DNA from 3 places in the Pseudomonas sp. CGJS7 genome. Region 1 is predicted to be linked to each of the others. Evidence: riboswitches for the same ligand, from Rfam matches in the RefSeq annotation. Region 1 holds a riboswitch; each other region holds the start of a gene.
The links. Region 1 has a riboswitch for cobalamin ahead of cobO (cob(I)yrinic acid a,c-diamide adenosyltransferase). Riboswitches for the same ligand answer to the same signal wherever they lie in the genome.
Positions count from the first base shown of each region.

Region 2: it holds a riboswitch for cobalamin, as region 1 does, so the genes downstream of both, btuB (TonB-dependent vitamin B12 receptor) here and cobO (cob(I)yrinic acid a,c-diamide adenosyltransferase) in region 1, are expected to answer to the same signal.
Region 3: it holds a riboswitch for cobalamin, as region 1 does, so the genes downstream of both, V7787_RS24940 (CoA-acylating methylmalonate-semialdehyde dehydrogenase) here and cobO (cob(I)yrinic acid a,c-diamide adenosyltransferase) in region 1, are expected to answer to the same signal.

Region 1 covers NZ_JBAMDI010000007.1:141,778-145,976, reverse strand. Annotated here, with positions in the region: gene hda (DnaA regulatory inactivator Hda) at 1-664, shown strand, start outside; gene V7787_RS07070 (C40 family peptidase) at 792-1,430, shown strand; gene V7787_RS07065 (C40 family peptidase) at 1,571-2,104, shown strand; cobalamin riboswitch at 2,227-2,447, shown strand; gene cobO (cob(I)yrinic acid a,c-diamide adenosyltransferase) at 2,568-3,179, shown strand; gene V7787_RS07055 (cobyrinate a,c-diamide synthase) at 3,176-4,199, shown strand, end outside.
Region 2 covers NZ_JBAMDI010000083.1:2,868-7,066, forward strand. Annotated here, with positions in the region: gene V7787_RS35050 (TonB-dependent receptor plug domain-containing protein) at 1-1,731, opposite strand, end outside; cobalamin riboswitch at 2,188-2,431, shown strand; gene btuB (TonB-dependent vitamin B12 receptor) at 2,547-4,199, shown strand, end outside.
Region 3 covers NZ_JBAMDI010000045.1:11,971-16,169, reverse strand. Annotated here, with positions in the region: gene V7787_RS24945 (acyl-CoA dehydrogenase family protein) at 1-56, opposite strand, end outside; gene V7787_RS24940 (CoA-acylating methylmalonate-semialdehyde dehydrogenase) at 92-1,606, opposite strand; cobalamin riboswitch at 1,748-1,952, opposite strand; gene V7787_RS24935 (TonB-dependent siderophore receptor) at 2,521-4,199, shown strand, end outside.

The sequences.
Region 1 (4,199 bases):
TGACGCCACCTTCATCAACTACTATCCGGGCGCCAATGCTGCGGCATTGGGTTACGTCGAGCGGCTATGCGAAGCCGACGCCGGCTGGACCGAGAGCCTTATCTACCTGTGGGGCAAGCAGGGTGTTGGCCGTTCCCACCTGCTGCAGGCCGCCACCCATCGCTTCCAGCAACGTGGCGAGCCCGCTGTCTACCTGCCGCTGGCGCAGTTGCTCGACCGTGGCGTGGAACTGCTCGACTACCTGGCCCAGTACGAACTGGTGTGCATCGACGATCTGCATGTGATCGCCGGCAAGGCGGATTGGGAAGAGGCCATGTTCCACTTGTTCAACCGCCTGCGCGACAGCGGCCGACGCTTGCTGCTGGCTGCCTCGGCATCACCGCGTGAGCTGCCGATCAAGCTGCCGGACCTGAAGTCGCGATTGACCCTGGCCCTGGTGTTCCAGATGCGCGGCCTGTCCGACGAAGACAAGCTGCGCGCCTTGCAGCTGCGAGCTTCGCGCCGTGGCCTGCACCTGACCGACGAAGTCGGCCATTTCATCCTCACCCGTGGCGCGCGGAGCATGAGCGCGTTGTTCGACTTGCTCGAGCGCCTCGATCAGGCGTCGCTGCAGGCACAACGCAAGCTCACCATTCCGTTTCTCAAGGAAACCCTCGGCTGGTAACCCCCTGAAAACCCTGGGCCAGAGCGGTAAAACAAAAAAGTCACATCTTTTTCGATAAAATTTGCAAATGGCCATGATAGAGGGCATAGTTTCACCCTTCTAAAGGATTACAGACACGGTCGTGCCCATGCTGAAGCGCTTCGCACCCCTCGTGCCACTCGCACTCGTGACCCTGCTTTTTGGCTGCGCGGCCCAAGGCCCGGTATCTCAGCCCCAGGATCACACCCCGATCACTGCACAATCGGCTATCAAGGCCAAGGCCTCTTCCTCGTCGGTATTCGGCGAGCCGGAAGAGCTGGCCACCGAAGATGACCTGGCGTCTTTCTCCGGCGGCAAGCCTTACCAATTGCCGGTTCTGGCTGACAGCATTCTCGAGCGCGGCATGTCCTTGATCGGCACCCGCTACCGCTTTGGTGGTACCTCGGAAAAGTCCGGCTTCGACTGCAGTGGCTTCATCGGTTACCTGTTCCGCGAAGAGGCGGGCATGACGCTGCCGCGCTCCACGCGTGAAATGATCAACGTTGATGCGCCGAAAGTGGCCCGCAACAAGCTCAAGCCAGGTGACTTGCTGTTCTTCAGCACCAATGGCCGCGGCCGGGTAAGCCATGCCGGCATCTACCTGGGTGACAACCAGTTCATCCACTCCAGCAGCCGTCGCAGTGGCGGTGTGCGCATCGACAGCCTCGGTGATCGCTACTGGAGCAAGACCTTCATTGAAGCCAAGCGCGCCTTGGCCATGGCGCCGACCAACATCGCGCGCAACTGATATCAAAATGATGTACCCTGCCGCGGCGGTGATGCTTTGAAAAAAAGCTCGCCGCCGTGCGCATTTACAGAAAGCGTCTAATCTAAACTCTCAACTCTTTTCGGCTGCAGCGCAGCGGTCTCAGACAGGATGTTCTGGCCATGGTAAAGATGGCGCGCTTCGCATTTCTCTCCTTGGCAGCCTTGCTGGCTGCATGCTCCAGCCGTGCGCCTGCGCCGGCCCCTGTGGTACAGCCGCAGGTTACCTATAGCCAGCCCAGTCCTTCACCGATTGCCGATGACGTGCTGATTCGCGCCATTGGTCTGGTAGGCACGCCCTATCGTTGGGGGGGCAATACCCCGGACTCCGGCTTCGACTGCAGCGGCCTGATCAAGTATGTGTACCGTGATGCTGCTGGCATCAGCCTGCCGCGCTCGACGCGAGAGATGATTGTCATGCGCGCACCGACGGTGGATGTCAGTTCGCTGCAGTCTGGTGACCTGGTGTTCTTCGCCACCAGTGGCGGCTCGCAGGTCAGCCATGCCGGCATCTATGTCGGGGACGGCCGCTTCGTACATGCACCTTCCACCGGTGGCACCGTGCGCCTGGACTACCTGTCAAACAGCTACTGGGCCAAGGCCTACCTGCAGGCCAAGCGGGTGATTCCGCAAGGGCATCTGGCACAGAACCCTTGATATCCATGCCTGTTTAGCGGCCCCCTCGAGCTTGGGGCCGATACCGGCTGCCTGGATTCAAGGTGTTTTGCTCACCCGCCAGACCACCCGCTTCGATTGACGCTCCCGGTGCAACCCTCTAACCTTCGCGGCGTGTTTCAGGTGCCCTGCCAGCCCCGACTGGGCAGGGTGAAACTGGGAAGCCGGTGGGCGCCAGCATGGCGCGATTCCGGCGCTGCCCCCGCAACGGTGGATGAGTAAAAGGCCGCGCAGGGCCACTGGGTGCCAGCATCCGGGAAGGCGCGCAGGCCAGGGCCAAGGCCCACTCACAAGCCCGGAGACCGGCCTGATACTGCCAACGGCATCACGGAGGGTGATGCGCGGTGCACCGTGGCGCCCAGCCATGGCCTCTGCGCGTTCTCCGTTTGCCTGCCTATTACCTGTCGCCGCGCATTGCTGTGGTGCCAGCCAGCGGAGAACCCTGATGAGCGATTCCACCGAACGCGACGAACGCCACCTGGCGCGCATGCAGCGCAAGAAGGCGGTCATCGACGAACGCATCGCCAATTCCCCTAACGAATGTGGCCTGCTGCTGGTGCTGACCGGCAATGGCAAGGGCAAGAGCAGTTCGGCCTTCGGCATGCTCGCGCGCGCCTTGGGCCACGGCATGCAATGCGGTGTGGTGCAGTTCATCAAGGGCCGCAACAGCACCGGCGAGGAGCTGTTCTTCCGTCGCTTCCCCGAACAGGTGCGCTACCACGTGATGGGCGAGGGCTTTACCTGGGAAACCCAGGACCGCCAGCGTGACATCGCCGCTGCGCAAGCCGCCTGGGCGGTGTCGCGCCAGTTGCTGCAGGACCCGGGTGTACAGTTCGTGGTGCTGGACGAGCTCAACATCGCCCTCAAACATGGTTACCTCGACCTGGACCAGGTACTGTCCGACATTCAGGCCCGCCCGCCCATGCAGCATGTGATTGTCACTGGCCGCGCTGCGAAGCCCGAGATGATCGAACTGGCCGACACCGTGACCGAAATGGGCATGCTCAAGCACGCCTTCCAGGCCGGTATCCGCGCACAGAAAGGCGTCGAACTGTGAGTCGATCGCGGCACTGCCCCGCCGTGTTGATCGCGGCGCCGGCCTCTGGCCAGGGCAAGACTACCGTCACTGCTGCGCTGGCCCGCCTGCACCGCAACCTCGGGCGCAAGGTGCGGGTGTTCAAATGCGGGCCCGACTTTCTTGACCCGATGATTCTCGAACGGGCCAGTGGCGCGCCGGTGTATCAGCTGGATCTGTGGATGATCGGTGCCGAGGAAAGCCGTCGTCTGCTGTGGGAAGCTGCTGGCGAGGCTGACCTGATCCTCATCGAAGGGGTGATGGGGCTGTTCGACGGTACCCCGTCAAGCGCCGACCTGGCGCGCCACTTTGGCGTGCCGGTGCTGGCGGTGATCGACGGCACAGCCATGGCCCAGACCTTCGGCGCCCTGGCCCTGGGCCTGGCGCGGTACCAGGCCGATCTGCCGTTCGCCGGCGTGCTGGCCAATCGGGTAGGCAGCCTGCGTCATGCGCAACTGCTCGAAGGCAGCCTGACCGAGGGCTTGCGCTGGTATGGCGGCTTGTCCCGCGAGCGCGGCATCGAGCTGCCCAGCCGCCACCTGGGCCTGGTGCAGGCCAGCGAGCTGAATGACCTGGACACCCGCCTCGACGCTGCCGCCGAAGCGCTGGGCGCCAGTTGCGATGCGGCGTTGCCGCCGCCAGTCAGCTTTGCCGAGCCGGAACCGCAAGCCAGCGTTGCCTCGCTGGCCGGTGTGCGCATTGGCGTGGCGCGGGACGAGGCGTTCGCCTTCATCTATGGCGCTAACCTCGACCTGTTGCGCAACCAAGGTGCCCAGCTGGTGTTCTTCTCGCCGCTGCACGACCACGAACTGCCGGCGGTAGACAGCCTGTATCTGCCGGGTGGTTATCCTGAGCTGCATCACCATGCGCTGGCCGCCAACGCACCGATGTGCGAGGCGATCCGCGCCCACCACGCACAGGGCAAGCCATTGCTGGCCGAGTGCGGCGGCATGCTGTACCTGCTCGATGCCCTGACTGACGTGGCCGGCGAACGTGCCGAAC
Region 2 (4,199 bases), on a different contig from region 1:
CGCGTCGACGGTGATGTACAGGCCGTCGGTGGGTTGCAGCACCAGGCCCAGGCTGTAGTTGGTCGATTCCTCAGCCTTCAGCGCTTCCGAACCCAACGCCACCGCGGCCGGATTGTCGACGCGGAAGGTGCCGATCTCATACGGAATGCCGCTGATGAAGTTGGTGGCGATCGACTGGAAGAACTGCTGCTGCAGCGACGGCGCGCGGAAGCCGGTCGAGGCGGTGGCGCGCAGCGCGACCTTGTCGGTGAAGGCGTAACGCGCCGACAGCTTGCCCGAGGTGGTGTCGCCGAAATCGCTGTAGCTCTCGTAGCGCGCGGCCAGGCCGGCGGAGAACTTGTCGCTGAAGTCGGCTTCGGCGTCGATGTACAGCGAGTAGCTGTGGCGGTCGTAATCGCCGGCGTCGCTGGCGCGGAAACCGGAGAACACCTGCGCGCCGGGAATGATCTGGCCGTTGGACGCCGGCACCCCGCCGTTGGCGTAGGACAGCGGTTCGCCGGCGCGCTGGCTGAACTCCTCGCCGCGCCACTCCGCGCCCCAGGCGAAGGTCACCGGGTACTGCCAGCCGAAATCCACCGGGCGGGTGAAGTCCAGGTTCAACACGTGTTGGGTCACTTCCAGCGCGCCGGCGTAGAACTGGGTCGGCGAGCTCGGGCCCAGGCTGCGGTTGAGGGTGTTTTCGATATCGAAGGTCAGGCCGTTGTGGCCGTAGTTGTAGCTGAAATCGATCTGGGTGCCGCCGGCGGTTTCGCTGCGCAGGCCGATCACCGCGGCGCGGTCCTTGCTGATGTTGTGGATCTGCGGCAGGAAGCCGTTGGGATAGATCGAGGGGATGTTGCGCGGGTCGGCGGCGAAGCGGAAGTAACCGTTGGAGAGCACGTCGCGCTTGCTGTAGCTGCCGAAGGAATAGAAGGTCAGGTAATCGGCGGCCTTGTACTCGCCGTTGTAGGAGATCGCGCCGCTGTCGATTTCGGGATCGCCGTAGCGCTGTTCGACCACGCCCTGGAACGGCCGCGCGCGGTTGGTCTGATCCTGATGCCCGCCTTGCGCGGCCAGATGCAGCTTGCCGTTTTCGCCGAGCTTGAGGCCGGCGTCGGCGGAGAGCTGGTACTGCTTGCCGTCGCCGGCGCTGTACTGGCCGTAACGCGCGGCGATGCTGCCGCCCGAATCGCTGCCCTTGAGCACCACGTTGACCACGCCGGCGATCGCGTCGGAGCCGTATTGCGCCGAAGCGCCGTCGCGCAGCACTTCCACCCGCTCGATCGAGGCGATCGGAATCGCGTTGAGATCGACCGGCGAGGAGCCGCGGCCCTGGCTGCCGTTGAGGTTGATCAGCGCGGTGGTGTGGCGGCGCTTGCCGTTGACCAGCACCAACACCTGATCCGGCGCGAGACCGCGCAATTGCGCCGGGCGCACCGCGTCGGTGCCGTCGGTGATCGCCGGGCGCGGGAAGTTCAACGAGGGCAGGGCGCGCGACAAGGCGGTGGCCAGCTCGACCGTGCCGGTGGCTTCCAGGGTTTCGGGAGTGATGATGTCGATCGGTGCGGTCGACTCGGCGACGGTGCGGTCGCTGACCCGGGTGCCGGTGACGATGACTTGATCCAGGGTCGTCGCTTCGCGCTGCGGGGCGCTGGACGCCTCCTGGGCGAAGGCGGCCGGGGCGGCGAGGGCGATCAGCAGGCCCAGGGCCAGCGGGTGACGGGGTCCGGCGAGCTTGCGGCGAGCGTGCATGAAGACTCCAGGTGAGGGACTGACAGCGATGTCATCCGGGTTTAACACGGTTATAACAAGTGGGTCAATAAAACGGCCAAGGTTGGCTTAGCGCAAGTAATCAAAAAGTGGTAGGCGCCACGTTTTTGGCTTTGCGCGAGGCCGCGCAGTGGCCTGCGGCTTGCGCGGGCGCGACGGTTCGCGGGCGCGGCCCAGCGGGGACACCGAAAAAAACGCCGGGTCGCATCGACTACGAACCCGGCGTCCGGAAGTGGGGGTGGTGGAGGAGGTGCCGAACCCGGCGGGCATCCCGATGCGCTCGCCGCGACTGCGTCGGCGATTGCCGGGCATCCTCGACGATCGCGACGGGCGAATGAATCGGACACGTCCGAAATGCGCCCGCTCATCCAGGCGCGTGGCCGCTGCGTGCGTCGCGACCCCACCCCATACCCTGGCGTCGGCAAGGGTGGGCGCTGTTAAGATGCCCGCGCTCAAGGTGATCGCCGACACAGTCCGGCGATTGAAACGGGAATCCGGTTGCGTCCTGGCTCTGCCAGTCCGCTCATGCCGGAGCTGCCCCCGCAACGGTAGGCGAGTCAACGCACCGCAACGGCCACTGTGCTCAGGCACGGGAAGGCGCGGTACGGGAATCGGGTCCGGCAGATCGGACCTGCGGATTCCGCTCGCGAGCCCGGAGACCGGCCCGGAGCGCGAACCGACAGGCGGAGGGCCTGGTTCTCGGGCGTCGCGCGCTTGCGTGTGCTCCCCGGCCGCTCTCCGTTTGTCCCGACCCTGTCTGGACCGCGCGGGTGAGGCGCGGCCTTGGAGATCTGCCAGTGATTGCGTCTGTTGCTTCCGTCCGTTTCCGCGCCGCCGGCGCGGGCTTGTTGCCGCGCGTGGGTTTGTGCGCGGCGTTGACCTCCGCCCTGTTCGCCGCGCACGCCGCGCCGGCCGCGGTCGATCTCGACCAGGTCGTGGTCACCGCCACCCGCACCGCCAAAACCCAGGACGCCACCCTGGCCGCGGTCACGGTCATCGACCGCGCCGAAATCGAGCGCTTGCAGCCGGCCTCGCTGCCGGACCTGCTGCGCGGCACGCCGGGCGCGTCGTTGGCCAACAACGGCGGCCCGGGCAAATCGACCTCGCTGTTCTTGCGCGGCACCGAATCCGATCACGTGCTGGTGTTGATCGACGGCATCAAGGTCGGCTCGGCCACCAGCGGCGGCGCGTCGTTGCAGGACATTCCGGTCGAACAGATCGAGCGGGTGGAAATCGTGCGCGGCCCGTTCTCCAGCCTGTACGGTTCCGAAGCCATCGGCGGGGTGATCCAGATTTTCACCCGGCGTCCGCGAGGCCCGTTCGCGCCGAATTTCAGCGTCGCCCTGGGCAGCAACCAGACCCACCGCGCCTCGGCCGGCGTCGCCGGCAAGGGCGAGCGCGGCTGGTATTCGATCAACGCCGCGCACGAGGACACCGACGGCATCAACGCCTGCCGCGGCAAGCCTTCGCCGGGCGGCGCGGGTTGCTTCACCAACTCGCCCGATCGCGACGGTTACCGCAACAGCTCGTTGACCGCGCAAGGCGGCTATAACTTCAACGAACAATGGGACGCCGAAGCGCGCGCGTTCCGCGCCGAGGGCAACAACCTTTACGACGGCAGCCAGAACAACCAGGCCGACACCGTCCAGCAAGTGCTCGGCGCCAAGCTGCGTTACCGCCCCAGCGAGCGGGTTGCGCTGAGCGCCAGCGCCGGCCGCAGCGAGGATCTCAGCGACAACTACAAGGACGGCAAGTACTCCAGCACCTTCGACACCCGGCGCCAGTTGGGATCGGTGCAGGCGGATATCGGCTTCGGCCGCAATCTGCTGACCGCCGGCTTCGATTGGCAGCGCGATGAGGTCGAAAGCAACACCCGCTATGCCCGCGACCGCCGCATCCTGCGCGGCGCGTTCGGCCAGTGGCAGGCCGATTTCGGCGCGCAATCCTTGCAGCTCAGCGCGCGCCGCGACGACGACAGCCAGTTCGGCGGCAAGACCACCGGCAGCGTGCTGTGGGGCTGGGACTTCACCCAGGCGCTGCGCCTGACCGCCAGCTACGGCAGCGGATTCAAGGCGCCGACCTTCAATGAGCTGTATTACCCCGGTTACGGCAATCCGGATCTGTCGCCGGAAACCTCGCGCAGTTTCGAACTCGGCCTGCGCGGCACCTTCGGCGAGCAGCGCAAGCAAGTGTGGTCGATCAATGCGTATCAGACCCGGATCGACGACATGATCGCTTACGACGCCTCGCGCGGCCTGCCGGGCAATGTCGACCGCGCGCGCATCCGCGGCGTGGAAGCGGTGTTGGATACGCGCTTGGCGCAGTGGGATCTGCGCGCCAGCGCGACCTGGCTGGACCCGCGCAACGACAGCCGCGGCGCCAGCAACGACAACTTCCTGCCGCGCCGCGCGCGCCAGAGCGCGCGGGTCGATCTGGATCGCCGCTTCGAG
Region 3 (4,199 bases), on a different contig from region 1:
AAATCGCGCGCGGCCTCGCGGAACGCCGCCTGTTCTTCGCTCAGCCCGGTCGGCAACGCCGCCGCGACCTGCCAGTCCATGACGGCGGCCATCACTTCAGGCTGATCGTGGTGTTGACGCCCTGGCCCGAGGTTTCATCGTCGAACCAACGCGCGGTGACGGTCTTGGTCTGGGTGTAGAACATCACCGCCTGCTTGCCGTATGGACCCAGGTCACCGAGCTTGGACGCGCGCGAACCGGTGAACGAGAACAGCGGCACCGGCACCGGAATCGGCACGTTGATGCCGACCTGGCCCACGTCGATGTCTTCCTGGAACTTGCGCGCGGCCGCGCCGGATTGGGTGAAGATCGCGGTGCCGTTGCCGTTGGGGTTGGCGTTGATCAGCGCGATCGCCTGTTCCAGCGTGTCCACGCCGAGAATCACCAGCACCGGCCCGAAGATTTCTTCCTGGTAGATGCGCATGCCGGGTTCGACCGCGGAGAAGATCGTCGGCCCGATGAAGTTGCCCTGCGCGTAACCGGGCACGTCCGGCTTGCGGCCGTCGAGTTCCAGCACCGCGCCCTGCTCCACGCCCGAGGCGATCAGCGCTTCGACGCGTTCGCGCGCGGCGCAGGAAATCACCGGCCCGACGTCGGTGCCCGGCTCGGTGCCGGCGTTGACCTTGAGCGTGCGCGCCTTGGCCACCAACTCGGGAATCCAGCCGCGCGCCTCGCCCACCAACACCGCGGTGGACGCGGCCATGCAGCGCTGTCCGGCCGCGCCGAACGCGGCGCCGGCCATCGCGTTGAGGGTTTGTTCCTTGTTCGCGTCGGGCAATACCACGGCGTGGTTCTTCGCGCCCATCATGCATTGCACGCGCTTGCCGGCCAGCGTTGCGCGCTGGTAGACGTGGGTGCCGACCTTGGTCGAGCCGACGAAGGACACCGCCTGAATGGTGGGGTGATCGCAGATCGCATTGACCACGTCTTCGCCGCCGTGCACGACGTTGAGCACGCCCTTGGGCACGCCGGCCTGCAACGCCAGCTCGACCAGACGCATGGTCACCAGCGGGTCTTGTTCGGACGGCTTGAGCACGAAGGTGTTGCCGGTGGCGATGGCCATCGGGAACATCCACAGCGGGATCATCGCCGGGAAATTGAACGGGGTGATGCCGGCGCACACGCCCAGCGGCTGCAGCAGCGTGTAGGTGTCGACGCCGCCGGCGACGTTGTTGGCCAACTCGCCCAACTGCAGGTTGCCGATCGCCGCGGCGTGCTCGACCACTTCCAGGCCGCGGAACACATCGCCTTCGGCATCGGGCAAGGTCTTGCCCTGCTCGGCGGTGAGGATCGCGGCGAGCTCGCTCATGTGCTCGCGGATCAACTGCTGATACTTGAGGAAGATCCGCGCGCGCGCGCCGATCGGGGTCTTGCGCCAGGTCTTGAAGGCGCGCGCGGCGGACTCGACCGCGGCGTTGACCTCATCGGCAGTTGCCATCGGCACGCGCGCCAGCACCGCCTGGGTCGCCGGATTGACGACTTCGCGCCATTGCGTGGTGGTGGATTCGACGAACTCGCCGTCGATCAAAAGCTTGACCGTCGCGACGTCGGTCGCAACGCGATGCATCTCGTTCATGGTCGGTCTCCGTATCGCACACCCGCGAAAGCGGATGCCGCGGAGAGATCAGACAAGACGACACGAAGGCGAACGGACGCCGCATCGCATCAGCTCGTCCGGTTGCCCGCCGCAACACCCGAGAAGGACATCTCCCGATGTCCGCCACGGGCCGGTCTCCGGGCTTGCGAGCGATGCCGTGGCATCACCCCGACTCCTTCCCGCGCGAGCGCAGTGGTTTACGTCGGGTGTTCTCGCCTACCGTTGCGGGGGCAGCGCCGGAATAGGACGGTTAGGTCCGCACCGGCTTCCCGTTTCACCCTGCTCGCCGGTATGGACCGACGGCAAGGCACCTGTGGCGGGCGGAGTGTAGTGCTTGGCGATGGTCGCGGACAAGCGGCAGCGCGGCGGCGCGCATTCAGTTCGGCGGAATCGGCGCCGCATGCGCGGGCGCATGGCGCGCGCGGTGCCACGATGCGCATGCGGTGCGCAACCGTGAATCGCGTTGTTGGCGATGCGAAGCCGCTGCGGCGTGATGCTGTTTGTCACACATATCACCGCTCGATCGGTGCGGCTGGCAGCGGAGAATCGGACGCGATCGTCGACGTGGATCCGAATGCGATCGCGCGATCGATACAAAGACTTGCCGACTGACCCACTGACTCGACAGCGCGCAGTCGGCCGGTTCGCAACGCATCGCAACGATTGAATCGTTACCCCGCATGCCGATCGCGTTCGGGCGCATCGAATCGCCGACACCGCGAATTGTCGCTGCATGCATATTGCGTGTGACGACCGCATCAAACGATAATGATTCCCATCTTCCTTTGCAAATCGCCTGCGCCCCCATGCCCTCCTCCCGCACTGCCGCGCACCCGCGGCGTTTGGTTACGCCTGCGCGTCGCACTCTGTTTTCGGCCCTTACCTTGCTGCTTTCGCTCGGCGCCACCAGCGCGCAGGCCGAAGACGCCGCCGATGCGGACCAGGTCAAGAACCTGCAGCAGGTCCAAGTCACCGCCGAATCGCTGGACTCGTACGCGGCGCCGGCCACGGTCTCGGCCACGCGCATGGTGCTGACGCAACGCGAGACCCCGCAGTCGGTCACCGTGATCACCCGCCAGCAAATCGAAGACTTCGGCTACGTCACCATCGCCGACGTGTTGCAGAACACCACCGGCATCTTCGTCAACAATCTCTCCAGCCTGGAACGCCCGAGTTTTATGGCGCGCGGCCTGGACGTGAACAACATCCAGGTCGACGGCGTGCAGCAATTCCCCGGCGGCCGCCGTCCCGACGTCGGCGGCGATTCGGTGGCCTACGAACGGGTCGAACTGGTCCGCGGCGCCAATGGCCTGATGACCGGCACCGGCGAACCTTCGGCCACGGTCAACATGATCCGCAAGCGCGCGACCCGCCGCCATGAGGCCTACGTCAACGCAAGCGTGGGCCGCTGGAACAATTACCGGATCGAAGGCGACGTGTCTGGCCCGCTGCTCGCCGACGGCCGCGTGCGCGGCCGCGTCGCCGCCGCTTACACCGATCGCGAGTCGTTCATCGACTACTACAGCACCGAGAAAAAAACCCTCTACGGCACGCTGGAAGCCGACTTGAGCGACAACACCCTGCTGCGGATCGGCCTGGAAACCACCAGCACCGATCAGGGCGGCGTGATCAACACCAACAACGTCTCGTACTGGTACAGCGACGGCAGCCGGATCAATCCGCCGCGCTCGTTCAGCACCGCGGCCAAATCGAGCGCGTGGCCGCTGGAGGAGCGCACCTATTTCGCCGGGCTCGACCACAGCTTCGCCAACGGCTGGCATCTCAGCGCGATCGCCACCCACAACACCATCGACATGCAAGGCGGCCAGCTGTATTTCATGATGCCGTGGGATTACCCGGACCGCGACGGCGGCGGCCCCTACACCGACAGTGCGGTGATCTCGTGGTCGGCCGACAAACAGAACACCTTCGACGCGTTCGCCGAAGGCCCGTTCCGCCTGTTCGGACGGGAGCATCAACTGGTGTTCGGCTACAACAGCTTCTCGCGCACGCGCACCACGCTCGGCACCGACTTCGATCCGGCGACGCGGCCGCTGCGCGGCGAGGAAGTGGTGCTCGATGCCTACAACCTGTGGACCTGGCGCGGCCAAGCGCCGCGTTACACCGCCTACCGCACCGGCCATCGCGACAATGCGGTGCATACCGATCAAGGCGGCGGCTATCTCGCCGTGCGGCTCAACCTCGCCGATCCGCTGAAACTGCTGCTGGGTGCGCGGGTCAGCAATTGGAAGACCTGGACGCGCAATTTCGACCGCGCTACCGGCGCCTTCAGCGGCATCAGCGACGGCTACCGCGTCGACGACGAAATCACCCCGTACGCCGGCCTCGTCTACGACCTGAATTCGACCTACTCGCTGTACGCCAGCTACGCCGACGTATTCCTCCCGCAGGAGCAATACGATCGCAACGACCGCATGATCGAACCGATGATCGGCAAGAACTACGAGATCGGCGCCAAGGCCGAGTACCTGGACGGCCGGCTCAACGCTTCGTTCGCGTACTTCGAATCGGTGCAGGACAACCTCGCCATCGCCGACCCGAA